Regions from separate parts of the Aeromicrobium changchenzhani genome, predicted to be linked through region 1. Evidence: riboswitches for the same ligand, from Rfam matches in the RefSeq annotation. Region 1 holds a riboswitch; each other region holds the start of a gene.
What was found. Region 1 has a riboswitch for S-adenosylmethionine ahead of thrC (threonine synthase). Riboswitches for the same ligand answer to the same signal wherever they lie in the genome.
Positions count from the first base shown of each region.

Region 2: linked by a shared signal. The riboswitch ahead of AC2YB9_RS08105 (hypothetical protein) and the one ahead of thrC (threonine synthase) in region 1 are both predicted to bind S-adenosylmethionine.
Region 3: linked by a shared signal. The riboswitch ahead of AC2YB9_RS07840 (hypothetical protein) and the one ahead of thrC (threonine synthase) in region 1 are both predicted to bind S-adenosylmethionine.

Region 1 is NZ_CM172480.1:706,621-711,605, reverse strand. It holds gene AC2YB9_RS03705 (hypothetical protein) at 1-381, opposite strand, end outside; gene AC2YB9_RS03700 (hypothetical protein) at 378-737, opposite strand; gene AC2YB9_RS03695 (hypothetical protein) at 734-907, opposite strand; gene AC2YB9_RS03690 (cold-shock protein) at 1,052-1,246, opposite strand; gene thrC (threonine synthase) at 1,381-2,661, opposite strand; SAM riboswitch class I at 2,671-2,795, opposite strand; gene AC2YB9_RS03680 (hypothetical protein) at 2,895-3,821, opposite strand; gene otsB (trehalose-phosphatase) at 3,931-4,728, opposite strand; gene AC2YB9_RS03670 (LytR C-terminal domain-containing protein) at 4,737-4,985, opposite strand, start outside.
Region 2 is NZ_CM172480.1:1,594,618-1,599,602, forward strand. It holds gene AC2YB9_RS08095 (vitamin B12-dependent ribonucleotide reductase) at 1-2,391, shown strand, start outside; gene AC2YB9_RS08100 (ATP-binding domain-containing protein) at 2,550-3,044, shown strand; SAM riboswitch class IV at 3,106-3,216, shown strand; gene AC2YB9_RS08105 (hypothetical protein) at 3,249-3,641, shown strand; gene AC2YB9_RS08110 (hypothetical protein) at 3,687-4,265, shown strand; gene AC2YB9_RS08115 (NADP-dependent oxidoreductase) at 4,262-4,985, shown strand, end outside.
Region 3 is NZ_CM172480.1:1,547,158-1,552,142, forward strand. It holds gene AC2YB9_RS07830 (thymidylate synthase) at 40-834, shown strand; gene AC2YB9_RS07835 (dihydrofolate reductase) at 854-1,360, shown strand; SAM riboswitch class IV at 1,429-1,543, shown strand; gene AC2YB9_RS07840 (hypothetical protein) at 1,568-2,017, shown strand; gene AC2YB9_RS07845 (thioesterase family protein) at 2,044-2,826, opposite strand; gene dapA (4-hydroxy-tetrahydrodipicolinate synthase) at 2,877-3,791, shown strand; gene AC2YB9_RS07855 (ribonuclease J) at 3,880-4,985, shown strand, end outside.

The DNA of each region.
Region 1 (4,985 bases):
TTGGAGGCTCCGCCATGGCGACAGATCCCGCCACACGTGCCCGAACAGCAGTGCCAGTGGCACGAGCCCGACCCACATCAGGACGTAGAACGCTCCGAGCCCGCCGTTCGCGCTGGTTGACGGCCCGGCATACAGCGCGACGAGGGTATAGAGAACCAGAATGCCCCCGATCGCGGCCAACCACTGCCGACGCGGCGGCTCGGGTGCAGGGTCTGGCTCCCCGCCGAAGCGGGGTTCCTTCCAAGCCAAGGCGAGTACGGCGAAGGAGATCGTCAGCGCCCAGGTCGCGCCGACCATCGCATATACGAACGGGATCGGCAGATCCGTCGCGCCACTCAGCCCATGCGCGAGGAGCTCATCGTCCCCGGCGGGCAGCTTCACTTGCGAACGACAAGCTGCAGAATTGTGACCTCGAGATGGTGCGATTCGACCGCAATTTGGCCAAGGTTTTTGACGACGAAGGTGAAGTCTTTGCTGGCCGTGCCTGCTTTAATCTCGAACTCGTGCTCGGGCGTCGAGTGGACGTGAACCTCATCATCGGCATCACTTGTCACATTCAAAGTGACGTTCTGGCCGACCTCAACGTTGATCCGCTTGCCCTGGGGTGTCACTGCACCATCTTTGATCACGATCTTGACCACTTTGGGCGGCGCGCTCGGCGAGTTCGACATCTTCTCGGTTGAGCCACAGCCAGCGAGCGCGAGGACCATTACTGCGGCCAAAACAAGTCGTTTCATTGATTCTCCTCGGTCGTCGAATCGGCCTCAGGTTGTTCGCGTGCTTCATCGAGCCGATCCTTGCGGGCGATGTAGAGGACGACCCCGACGACCACGATGACGGGAATGAACGCCGGAATCGCGAGCAGCACCGCATGGTTGGCGAGCAGTTGTTCTCCGACCGGGGTCATGTGAGTATTTTTGCCTTTGAGCTCGGGGCTTCCTGTGCCGCGATGCTACTGGAAATCTGGGCGGTCGTGGCCGAATGTCCCGACCATACGTTCGCCTTGGACGCCAGCAAGATCAGCTCAAAGTTGTTGAGCGTCGGTCTTGGGTCACACGACGTCCTGCGCTTCGCGCCCCTTCGGCCCGTCGATCACCTCGAGCTGGACGCTTTGTCCGTCGTCAAGAGTCTTGTAGCCCTCGGTCTTGATCTTCGACCAGTGGACGAAGACATCATCCTCGCCTTCGACTTCGATGAAGCCGTAGCCCTTGTCAGCGTTGAACCATTTGACGGTGCCTTGCACCATGTATTACTCCTGCGCGCTCCTGGCGACCCCCGGCCCGGGCCACCGTGCTGATCTCGATCTTATACCCCGGTCGGTTCTCGGCGTCAGCCCCCGGCAACCGCCGGGATGCGGACTACGACACTCAATCGGGCTGCTCAGGCCGTGATGCCAGCGGCGACGAAGGCATCGTAGGTGGGCGGGATATTGGCGGTCGGTCCCACCCGTCCCGAGATCGCATCAAGTGTCTTGAGGCCATCACCGGTGTTGAAGATGACCGTCTCAGCCGCCGGATCGAGTTGGCCCGTAGCGAGGAGTTTCTTAAGATTGGCGACGGTGACGCCACCCGCGGTTTCAGCAAAAATGCCTTCGGTCCGGGCGAGCAACTGAATCCCGTCGCGCACTTCGTCATCGCTGACGTCCTCGACTGCTCCCCCGGTACGTCGGCAAGTGTCGAGGACGTACGGGCCGTCGGCCGGATTGCCGATCGCAAGCGATTTGGCGATCGTGTCAGGTTTAACCGGCCGTACGACATCGGAGCCCGCACGGAACGCTGCCGCCACCGGCGAGCAACCCGTGGCTTGGGCGCCGAAGATCTTGTAGGGACTTGCTTCGACCAGACCGAGCTCAGCAAGCTCGCCAAAACCCTTGTCGACTTTGGTCAACTGGCTGCCCGAAGCCACTGGAATAACGATCTGGGCCGGGATCCGCCAGCCGAGCTGTTCGGCGGTCTCATAGGCGAGCGTCTTGGAGCCCTCCGCGTAATAGGGCCGAACATTAACGTTGACGAAGGCCCAGTCGGGCTGTTCGCCAGCAATCTCGCTTGCAAGCTTGTTGACGTCGTCGTAGTTGCCTTGCACCGCGACGAGGGTGCCGCCATAGACGGCCGTCGTGATGATTTTTGCCGGTTCGAGATTCTCCGGCACAAACACCACGCTGCGGATGCCGGCGCGGGCTGCGGCGGCAGCGACCGCGTTGGCAAGGTTGCCGGTCGACGGGCAAGCCAGCACTGTGAAGCCGAGCTCACGGGCGGCGGCGAGTGCGACCGCGACTACCCGGTCTTTGAATGAGTGGGTCGGGTTGCCGGTGTCGTCCTTGACCCAGAGACTCTTCATCCCAAGCGCTTTGGCCAGATTGTCGGCCTTGACCAGCCGGGTGAAGCCGGGGTCAGTGTTGGGGATGCTCCCGACGTCGGCCGCGACAGGGAGCAGCGGCTGGTAACGCCAAATGCTCTTCGGCCCAGCTTCGATCTGTTCGCGCGTAATGGTCGGGAAGTCGTACGCGACCTCGAGCGGGCCGAAACACTCCAGACAGGCATAAAAGGCGCCGAGCGGCTGCTGCGCTCCGCAGGCCCGACAGACAAGTGACCGGGCATTGCCGAAAGCGCCTGTGCGTGGTGCGGACTTGGTCGATGTGCGTTCTGTGGTGTTGATGCTCACGAAGCCTCCTCGTCATCTTCCCCGGATCGACGATCGTCCGGGACGGAATTAGCACCTGCTGTCCGAAACATGTGGTCTCGGACTGGTTGCTGGGGTTTCAGCGGGCCGTATCCCTCTACCCCTCGTGATGAGCAAGATCAACATTAGCCGTCGTCTCACGATGCATCTGCACGGTCCACATCGTGGTCACCCTCGCTTACGTCATAAAGAACGAGGGCCATAGGCCTCAATCGTTATGACGCAAGCGACGATCGCCAACCGCCGGCTGTAAGCCCTTGCCGGATCTGACGCATGAACTCAGCTTCGGCGACGCGCATCCCGAGCAGCGGGATCCGGAGCACCACATCGGCATCGAGCGTGATGTCGTTGTGCCGTATGGCATCGGCCACGACCGCCCCGGCCGACAGGTGGTGAATCCCGTCGATTTCGACGACCAGCCGAAATGCCAGCCAATAGACGTCGAGGTAATAGCTTCCCGATGAGCCCTTCCTGATCACTTGACGATCTGGTGTCGGCAAGCCATTACGTCGACAGAGTCGTAGGAAATCCAACTCCCCAAGCGACTCGCTGCCGCCCATCAGATCGAGGATCACAGCGCGCAACATTTTCAATCGCTTGTGACGCTTGACCGCCAACAAGGCGACGCCGATCGATTCGGCGGTCGTGATGCGCTGCTGAACCGTCATCGCCAGGATTGTTGCCGCCTGCCGATCGCTCCGCGCCCACAGTGCTGCTCTGACCGCAGCGACCGGTGGCCGGACGCGCGGAACACCTGCACCGATAATGTCATCGCGGTGGAGCCGCCGCGTCTGTCGAACCATGAGTCGGTTGCGCCGCACGGCCGGAGCCCCGCGTGGCACCGATACGCAGATCAGGTCAGCCGTCCACCCGACCAGACCAGCCGCAACCAACGCGCTGTCCCCGTCGATAGCAGAACGCGGCCCGGCCTCAAAGACAGCAAACCAGCGCATCGCGGCCGCATCGAGATCCCCGGTGTGCGCGGCGATCGTCTGGCGGCCGTGCGCCTTCCATCGGCCGGCATTGAGTTGGGCCAGGATCTGCCAGCGGGTCATACCGGCGGCTAGGACCTGGCGCCGTGAGACCACGCCACTCTGAGCATGAGCCAATTCGCGCACGGTGCGTAGGATCCGGGCCGACATACTCTCATCGTGTCGACGATTCAGCCGAACCGAAACCCCTAAGTCTCAACCCTGTGGACATCGGGCCATAGGCCTCAATCGTTATGACGTAAGCGGCGTTTGGCGCTATTTAAAGCTCATCGGCCAGGGTCTCAAGCCACACGGCTACGGCATCTGGCCCGTCGAGGACAATGTCGGCCAGGTCGATCAGCGCATCTTGCTCACCCGAGGCCGAGCACAGCAGCAAACCGGTGATGCCGCTGTCTTCGAGCTCACGAACAGCGCGGAACGCCGGCAGATCACCGAGATCATCGCCGCCGAAGATGACGTGCCGGGCGCCTGTCGACACAACCAGCTGGCGCAACACATCACCCTTGTCGATCACTGCCGTACGCAATTCAACGACCTGCCGCCCCGGTTCGAGGTCAAGACCGAAATGCGCCGCCAGCGCCGCTAACTCCGGCGATAACCGATTCAGCACGGCCGGGTCGAGACCGCGCGTATGCAGAGCGATCGCAAGGCCCTTGTCCTCGATTCGTACGTCGGCAGCCTCGTGGTCGGCCAACCAGACAGGGAGCGCGCTGGCAAGTTCGGCCATGACATCAGGCCGGGGCGGCTTGACCACGGTGCCGGAACTGGCGTCCCAGTGTTCAAGCCCGTACTGACCAAAAATCTGCAGCCGTTCCAATCCGTCACGCCCGGCAAAGCCGCCGAGTTGAAGGGCCTGCTCGACCGGTCGTCCGGTGATGATCGCAAGGTAGCCGAGCTGTTTGCCCAATCGGCCGAGTGCCTCAACCGCGCGCTCATGGGCATACGCCTGCGTCGGATCATCGACAATGTGCGCCAGCGTGCCGTCGAAATCCAAGGCCAGAAGGGTCGAGCCAGGTTCGGCGATAATCGCATTACGGACAGCAAGTTGTTGCGGCATAGGCATGATTATTGCTGGCCGGACAATACGAGCGTCAGTTGGTCGCCCTGCATCGTCTCGGTGGCTGGCCGCACGCGGTTGAAACCAAGGTCTTTCGCCAAGAGTTCGGCCTGCTTTGCATAGCCCGCAGGGTAGTAGACCGTGTTCGCCGGAATCTGGCCGCGCCAGTTTGTCGTGCGGCTGACCTGCCAGCCAACCGCCTCTGCCTTGGCGGCCACGGTCCGGGCAAGGCCTGGAGTTGACGTGTTGTTGTAGAC
Region 2 (4,985 bases), 890 kb from region 1:
TCGATGGACTCGATCCTCAACTGGTACAAAGAAGAGGGCCTGATCTTCAAGGGTGGCTCGGGCGCGGGTCTCAACCTGTCGCGCATCCGTTCCTCCAAGGAGCTGCTCCGCTCCTCCGGCGGCACGGCCAGCGGTCCGGTCTCCTTCATGCGTGGTGCCGATGCCTCGGCCGGCACGATCAAGTCCGGCGGCGCGACCCGTCGTGCGGCCAAGATGGTCGTCCTCGACGTCGATCACCCCGACATCGAAGAGTTCATCCACACCAAGGAACGCGAAGAGGACAAGATCCGTGTCCTCCGCGATGCCGGTTATGACATGGACCTCGGTGGCGTCGACATCACGTCGGTGCAATACCAGAACGCCAACAACTCGATCCGCGTCAATGATGAATTCATGCGTGCGGTCGACGAGGGCACCGAGTTTGGGCTCCGTGCTCGTACCAACGGCGAGATCATTGAGTCCGTCGATGCGCGCAGGCTCTGGAAGGACATCGCGCAGGCCGCTTGGGCGTGCGCCGATCCAGGCATCCAGTACGACGGCACGATCAATGACTGGCACACAACGCCGGAGACTGGCCGCATCACCGCGTCCAACCCGTGCTCGGAATACATGCACCTGGACAACTCCAGCTGCAACCTCGCCAGCCTTAACCTGTTGAAGTTCTTGCAGCCCGATGGCTCGTTCGATGTCAAGAAGTTCGTCAAGGCGACCGAGTTCATCATCACCGCGATGGATATCTCGATCTGTTTCGCCGACTTCCCGACCCAGGCGATCGGCGACACGACGCGCGCTTACCGCCAACTCGGCATCGGTTTTGCCAACCTCGGCGCACTGCTGATGGCTTCGGGATTGGCGTATGACTCCGATGGCGGCCGTGCCCTCGCCGGTGCGATCACCAGCCTGATGACTGGCACCTCATACCGCCGCGGCGCTGAGCTTGCTGGCATCGTCGGTGCCTATGACGGTTTCGCTCAGAACGCGGCTCCGCATGAGCGCATTATGCGCAAGCACCAGGCTGCCAATGACGAACTCCGCACGATGCACGCGATCGACATCGCGGTGCACCGTGAGGCGGCCAAGCAGTGGAAGCTCAACCTCGAGATCGGGCAGAAGAACGGTTGGCGCAATGCGCAGGCCTCGGTGCTCGCACCGACCGGCACGATCGGCTTCATGATGGATTGCGACACGACCGGTATTGAGCCGGACTTCTCGCTGGTCAAATTCAAGAAGCTCGTCGGCGGCGGCTCGATGCAGATCGTCAACCAGACGATCCCGGCCGCGCTCAAGAAGCTCGGCTACACCGGCGAGACGATCGAAGCGATTGTCGAATTCATCGCCGACAAGGGTCACATCGTCGATGCGCCCGGGCTCAAGACCGAGCATTACGAGATCTTCGACACCGCGATGGGGCTTCGCTCGATCAAGCCGATGGGCCACGTCCATATGATGGCGGCCTGCCAGCCGTTCCTGTCCGGCGCGATCTCCAAGACGGTCAACCTGCCAGATGACGCCACGGTCGATGAGATCGAGGATGTCTACTACCAGGGTTGGAAGCTCGGCCTCAAGGCGCTCGCGGTCTACCGCGACAACTGCAAGGTCGGTCAGCCGCTTTCTGATGGCAAAGAAGCCAAGGATTCGGGTTCGACCAAGACGGTCGAGACGATCATTGTCGAGAAGCCGATCCGTCGCCGTCTGCCCAAGTCGCGCAAGGCGATCACGACGTCGTTCTCGGTTGGCGGTGCCGAGGGCTACATGACCTCGGGTGCACACGAGGATGGTTCGCTTGGCGAGATCTTCTTGAAACTCGGCAAGCAGGGCTCGACCCTCGCCGGCATGATGGACGCCTTCTCGATTGCGATCTCGATTTCGCTGCAGTATGGCGTTCCGATTGAGACGTTCGTGTCGAAGTTCACCAACATGAAGTTCGAGCCGGCCGGTCTGACCGATGATCCCGATGTCCGGATGAGCCAGTCGATCATGGACTACACGTTCCGTCGTCTGGCGCTGGACTACTTGGACTTCGATACCCGTTCCGCACTGGGGATCTACTCGGCAGGGGAGCGCCAGCGCTACCTCGACACGGGTAGCCACCAGCCGATCAGCGATGGCTCCACCGCCGCCGAACTCATCTCCGATTCGCCGGTTGAGGAGAACCCCGCCGGTCGAGTGCCTGCGAGGGACGAGCAGGTGTATCGAGACCAAGAGGAGCGTATCGAGACCAAGGGAACCCCCGAAACAATGGGCTCCGCGCACACCAGCGCAGAACTCCTCGAGGCCATCAGCGGTTCGGTGATCGACAGCCCACTGTGCATGACCTGCGGCACCAAGATGCGCCCCGCCGGTTCCTGCTACGTCTGCGAAGGTTGCGGCAGCACCAGCGGCTGCAGCTGATCTAAATTCTAGATTCTTTGCCACAGAATCCAGATATAATGTCGCACTGTTTGCGACATTAACCCAGCAAAGAAGCGGCCCCACAACACGAAGTTGTGGGGCCGCTTCTTTGCCGTCCCGTTCGTCAGTCCGTTTGGAATGAGAACGCTGCTTCATCTGTGAGTGCGGCTCTTCGGAACACCAAGCAGATCTCTGAAACGTTCTCGACCATGACGCCGATTCGTATGCGTTCGAGCTCGATCGACGGACCGATGGTTCGGTTCGTTGCCTGCGGTTCGGATGAGGCCCTCAACTGCGCCGATGATCTGATCGATCCGCTCTTGGATGAAGGCTGGTCACCCGCGGACATCGCCATACTGGCCACCGGTTCACGCCATCCCGAACAAACCGCTCGGCAAGCCGGCGGGCAGGACCGCTATTGGGATTCGTTCTGGGACGACGAGCAGGTCTTCTACGGCCACGTCCTCGGGTTCAAAGGCCTTGAACGCAATGTCGTCGTCCTCGCGATCAACAGCACCACTGACATCTCCCGGGCCAAGGAACGACTGTATGTCGGCCTGTCGCGCGCCCGTGAACTCTTGATCGTCTGCGGTGATCCGGCCGATATCGAGGCAGTAGGCGGACCAGCGGTGCTCAGGAAACTCGGCGGTTAGCACCAGCCCGGGATGTATCAGCCGACATTTTGTCGGCGCTCCCCACTATCGTTGGTCGCACGCTCACGAGTGACGGCTTTCAGTACCTGGCTGGCCGTCCAGCAACCCGTTCCGTATGGGTGCTCCAGGGAAAGAGCGGGCCGTTGGCATCCGCTCGCGGCAACCGGCGGGTCGCACGACGACCCAAGCACTGAGGAGGCCCCCGTGGCCCAAAACAACACCCCCGAGAACCAACGTTTCGTGATTCCGCCCTCTGCTGTGGAATGCCGTTTGGAGAGTGCAGGTCATCGACCACACTGGATGCTGATGAAGGTGCATCAACGGGCCACTCATCAAAAGTGCCGGCTGGTGGGCTGCACGGCGGACGTCGTTTTTCTTGAGTGTGAAGACGACATCCGCTACTTCTTCACCCACGACGTCAATCTTGTCGTGACGGCCTTGGCGTGGAACGACGGACACGGCGTTCTTGCAGGTTCGGTCCTGCGGGTCGACAGCACTCCAACTGGCAGTTCGCGCTATCTGTTCAACCTGTTGCCCTTTAAGAGCGGCCCGCTTGGGCCATGCTCCAGTGAGCGAGACGTTGGGCGTCACTGGTGATCTACGCACGTTCATGGCGACCGGGTGCCGGTTACGGTGGAAGTGATGAGTCAACAGGTCTGGTACGTCGCCTTCGGATCCAATACGGTGCCGGCGATGCTCGGTCGGTATGTGCCGGTCACAAACGTCGAGCACCGGGCTGTGACGATCCCACACGAGCTCTACTTCGCCGGCAAGGCATGGGGCGCGGCGCCCGCGTTTGTCGAGCATGTCAGGAACGATGACATCGCGACGCCAGCGCGGGCATACCTGCTGGACGTTGAGCATCTTCCCGCCCTGATGGGTGGCGAGAATCGACACTTCGCGGACGTATGGAATGTCGACGTTGGGGTAATGGAGTCAGGTGACGTCGTCGACTATCCGGTGCCGCTTGCCGACGATGAAGGAGTCGGCAAGTACAACGCGCTGCTCCGGCTCGACGACATCGACGGAATCCCAGCTGTGACGATCACGACGACGCGCCAATTGACCAGGGGCGGCCCGAGCAATGAATACTTGACCGTCATTCGCGAGGGGCTCTCACCCGACCGCGACGTCGCGTTGCTGGAGCAGCATCTTCAAGCCGCGATTGAACGTTCACATCCCACGACCCGTTCAGATTCGACACCAAGGAGCGAACTATGAAGGCAATCATCTATCGCCAGTACGGCGGACCAGAAGTTCTCGAGCTGGCGGAGGTCGATGAACCCAAGGTCGGCCCGGACTGGGTCAAGATCGCGGTCCTTGCCACCTCGGTCAACCCGGTCGACTGGAAGCTGGCCACCGGCGGCCTAGACGGTGCGCTCAATGTTCTCTTCCCCGTCACCCCGGGCTGGGACGTCGCCGGTGTCGTCGAGCAGGTCGGCCCCGCGGTCACCGAGTTGGAAGTGGGCGACGAAGTATTCGGCTACGTGCGCACCGACACCGTTCACGGTGGCACGTGTGCAGAGAAGGTCGGCGCCCCGATCCGTACCGTCGCACGCAAGCCAGCCAACCTCAGCTTTGACGAGGCAGCCGCGATCCCGCTCGCCGGTCTGACCGCCTATCAATCCCTCGTTCACGCCCTCAAAGTGACAGCTGGCGACACCGTGCTCATTCACGCGGCAGCCGGGGGAGTCGGCGGGTTCGCGATCCAGATCGCCATCGCCCAAGGCGCAAAAGTTATCGGCACCGGCTCACCGAATAGCCACGACTACATCCGGGCGCTCGGCGCCGAGCCGGTCAGTTATGGCGATGGGCTGGTCGACCGGGTCAGGTCGGTCGCGCCCGCTGGAGTCGACGCAATCTTCGACACGATCGGCGGCGACACCTTGGCGCTAAGCAACGACCTCTTGGCCAAGGGGGCGGCGGGCCGCGTCGTTTCCA
Region 3 (4,985 bases), 840 kb from region 1:
TGCATAGATCGTATCCGCACCCTTGGGTAGACTGGCCTCATGCGTGCGTATCTTGACCTGATCCAGCGAATCCTTGACGAGGGCGCCGACAAGGGGGATCGCACCGGCACCGGCACCAAAAGCGTGTTTGGCCATCAGATGCGGTTCGATTTGCAGGCCGGGTTCCCGTTAGTTACGACGAAAAAAATCCACATCAAATCGGTGGTCGCTGAGCTGTTGTGGTTCATCGCCGGCGATACGAACACTGCATATCTGCGCGACAACGGCGTGTCGATCTGGGACGAATGGTCCGATGCCAATGGGGACCTCGGTCCGATCTACGGCTATCAATGGCGCTCCTGGCCGACGCCCGGTGGCGATCACATCGATCAGCTCGCCAACGTCATCGCGGACATTCGGTCCAATCCTGACTCACGCCGACACATTGTTAGTGCTTGGAATGTTGCCGACCTCGAGGCAATGGCGCTAGCGCCGTGTCACGCCTTCTTCCAGTTCTACGTCGCGGACGGCAAACTGTCCTGCCAGCTCTATCAGCGGTCGGCCGATGTCTTCCTCGGCGTGCCATTCAACATTGCCTCCTACGCTTTGCTGACCCATATGGTCGCGCAGCTCACCGGCCTTGAGGTCGGCGATTTCGTACACACGCTCGGTGATGCGCATCTTTACCTCAACCACCTCGATCAGGCCCGAGAGCAACTCACCCGGGAGCCGCGTGCCCTTCCGGAGCTGTGGATTGATCCGACCGTCACGTCGATCGATGACTTCACCCTCAACTCATTTAAGTTCAGCGGCTACGACCCGCATCCGGGTATCAAAGCGCCGATTGCAGTATGAGGCGAATGAGTTCAACACTGTGACCGCCACCATCGTGGTGGCGATGGGAGCGGACGGCGTCATCGGTGTCGATGGTGATATGCCGTGGCATCTGCCGGCCGACCTCGCCCATTTCAAACGCATAACGCTCGGCCATCCGATGGTCATGGGCCGTCGTACGTATGAGTCGATCGGCCGACCGCTGCCGGGACGCACGACAATTGTGGTGACCGGCCAGAACGACTGGAAAGCCGACGGGGTGGAGGTAGAGCATTCCCTCGAAGCGGCGCTCGACCGGGCCTACGAACTCGACGAAGAGGTTTTCATCGTCGGTGGTGCGCAGATCTATCGCCAGGTACTCGCTCTCGGCTTGGTTGACCGACTTGTCGTCACGCACATCGATGCCGCGCCAGCAGGGGACACCTACTTCCCGGACCTGGATTGGGCCGATTGGGCCGAGTACGAGCGCGATCCACATACCGGCTCCCCGGCGTTCGACATCGTGAGCTACTCCCACCGTTCGCAGGCGCAAGCGCGCGGGGAGTAGTCCGAATATGCCGTCGGACTAAAGTGCAGTCACTTTCTGTCAGCGGTCATTGGTAGCGTCATAGTCACGCTCAAGAGCGACAGCGCGAAGGTCCTGGCCTGCTGTCCGGCAACCCCTCACGTGGTGGGTGCCTCCAGATGAGGAGCGGGCCGCGGAGCAACTGCTGTGCGGCAAGCGGAGGGCTACGTGCCCAGGTAGGAGACCATCATGGTCACGTCAAATTCCGGCAGCGCGTATTGCGCGATCTACACACCCGGACACAGCATTCACCGGATCCAAGCCCGCCTCACGTGGCGGGAGCCGAAACTCCATGAGACGGTCAGGATCCACGGTATCGACGAGTTTGGTTTCATTCTCGAGACTGGTGCTGGGCCGGTCCGTTATTTGAACCACGACACGACCGCGTTGGCCCGCTTCGTCGAGCAGGTCGGTCCGGTGGGCGAGCTTGTCGGATATGGAGTCTTGAGACTCCCAACCACCGCCAACGGCGGCATTCCAATGGTGTGTGTGAAGCGGGATGACGGTGACCCATTGGACAGCTGTGTTCACCGCGACGATGTGCCAGAGCTGGCCGGGGATGCTACGCCCGAGCAGATCGCCACACACCTCATTGCCGTGGCCATCGAACAGGGCGGCACGACCGTTTTTTTGAGTTGACAAGGCGCTGTAATCACCCAACCGACTTAGAGCAGGATGGCGAACTGACGCGACTGGGCGACGAGATTGCCCGCCGAATCCCACAGCTCGCAGTCCTCCTCGTGGAAGCCGTTGACGACATGGCGCGTGACGAGCCGGGTGGCGAGCCAGCCGGGAACGGGAAGGCGATGCAAATGCACGGTCAACTGGACCGTCATCGAGCCGAACTCGCCGAGTTCCATGACCGGGGGTGCATAGGCATCGACGAGAAACGCCAACGCCGGGAAGTCGATTTCGCGCCCACCGGCCAATCGCTGCCAAAGCTCGACAGTCGGATCGCCATTCGGCGTACCGTCGGCCCAACCCGGTCGGGTGGCCAAGCGGTAGTCGACGCGGTCGAAGATTCCGCCGCCGGGAATACTGGCCTCGCGCGGATCACCACATGCGTCCGGCGGGGGGAGTTGCGGGGGAGTGCCGAGCTCGACCGTCCGGCCTTCGCCACGCGGACCGAAACTGGCGACAAGGTGCGCTACCGCAGCATCATTCTGGATCAGCGTGGCCTCGGCGGTCTGCACGCGGCGACCCAAACGAAGCGATTTGGTGTGCAATTCGCCCGGACCGGCCGAGGGAGATTTGAGATAGCTGATCGAGGCGACCAAGGGGTCGTCGGCACCGATCTCGTCGCCGAGGCCACGCAGCATGGCGGCCAGAATGTAGCCGCCATTCGGCTTGCCCAACGGCGTGTTCCAACGCTCGGTCAGGGTCAGATCACGGATTCCGTCGCCGCGCGCTGTGGAAGTCGTGTCGATTGCGTAATAGTCCTCGCTCATACCCCTATCCTGCATGGCTCCGTATCGACCCGAAGCGGTAACCTCGAGGTATGACTTCGCCGCTCGCCACCGCTGCCGCGCCGTTCGGGCGCGTTCTGACCGCGATGGTGACGCCGTTCACCGTCGATGGTGAGCTTGATCTGGCTGGGGCGCAGAAGGTTGCGACCTATTTGGTCGATCAGGGCAATGACGGTTTGATCGTCAGCGGCACCACCGGCGAAGCGCCGACGACCACGGTCGAGGAGGACGGCAAGTTACTTGCGGCCGTCGTCGAAGCGGTCGGTGACCGGGCCTCGATCGTCGCGGGCGTCGGCACTAATGACACGCGGCACTCGATCCAGCTTGCGAGCCAGGCGCGCAAGGCTGGCGCGGACGGTTTGCTGATTGTGACGCCCTATTACAGCAAGCCGCCGCAATCGGGCATCGTCAGCCACATCAATACGGTGACCGAAGCTGGCGAGGATCTGCCCGTCATGGTCTACGACATCCCTAGCCGCACCGGGACCCAGATTGCCGAATCCTCCTACGCAATGCTGGCCAAAAACCCATTGATCCTGTCGATCAAAGACGCCGTGGGCGACCTGACGCGCGGCTCATGGCTCATGCGTGAAACCGGCCTTACGCTCTACTCCGGCGACGACGCGCTCAACTTCCCGTGGCTGGCGCTCGGCGCCAGTGGCGTCGTCAGCGTCGTCGGCCATGCGGCGGCCCGCCAGTATGCCGATATGGTCGCCGCGGTCGACGCTGGTGACCTGTCAACGGCGCGCGCAATTCACAACCAACTACTTCCCGCCGTCAAGGCGATGATGACTGTTACGCAAGGAGCAATCACCTCCAAGGTGGCACTGCAGCTCCTCGGCGTGCTTGAGCAACGCACAATGCGTGCACCACTACCCGAAGCAACCGAGGAAGAGGTCGCGATCGTACGCGACGGACTCATCGCTTCGGGCCTACTCGAAAGCTGAACCCCTTGAGCGAGCGCCAGCGAGCGAATCACGATCCACTATTCATGCCGGTATCTTCGTACCGTGCCTTTCTGACGGAGGTTCCGGCATGAGCCATATGCACCTCGAGCTCGATCCGCCCCCCGCGTTGGCAGAGGGTGCCTTGCGCATCATTCCGCTCGGCGGGCTCGGTGAGATCGGCCGCAACATGACCGTCTTCGAATACGACGGCAAACTTCTGATCGTCGACTGTGGCGTGTTGTTCCCCGAAGAGCATCAGCCAGGCGTCGATCTGATCCTTCCCGACTTCTCCGCAATCCGCGATCGCCTTGACGATGTCGTCGCCATTGTCCTGACGCACGGCCATGAGGACCACATCGGCGGCGTGCCATTCCTGCTGCGTGAACGCGGTGACATTCCCGTCGTCGGCTCCAAACTGACACTGGCCTTCCTCGAACCCAAGCTGCGTGAGCACCGGCTCAAAGAAGTGCCACGGCATGTCGTTGCCGAAGATGATGTGCAAACCTTCGGCCCGTTCGAGTGCGAGTTCGTTGCGGTTAACCACTCAATCCCCGATGCGCTGGCGGTTGCGATCAAGACGCCAGCCGGAGTGGTTCTGCATACCGGCGACTTCAAGATGGATCAATTGCCGCTGGACGGCCGGATCACCGATCTGCGCGCGTTTGCCCGGCTCGGTGTAGCCGGAGTCGATCTGTTCCTGACCGATTCGACCAACGCAGAAGTGCCCGGTTTCACCGTCTCCGAGCGCAACATCACGCCGGCGATTGATGCAGTGTTCGCCACCAGTCAGCGGCGCATCATCGTGTCATCCTTTGCCTCGCATGTTCACCGCATACAACAGGTGCTCGACGCCGCCGCCAAACATGGCCGCAAGGTTGTCTATGTCGGTCGCTCGATGGTCCGCAACATGCAAATTGCTCGCGAATTGGGCTACCTCAACGTGCCCGATGGCGTTGTCGTCGACAAGATCGATGCCGCCCCACCGGAGAAGATGGTGTTGGTGGCAACCGGTTCGCAGGGCGAGCCGATGGCCGCGCTCTCGCGAATTGCCAATGGCAGCCACCAGCAGGTTGGTCTTGAGCCCGGTGACACGGTTTTGTTGGCCTCATCGCTGATTCCGGGCAATGAGAATGCGATCTACCGCGTCATCGACGGGCTGACCAAGCTCGGAGCGACCGTTGTGCACAAGGGCAA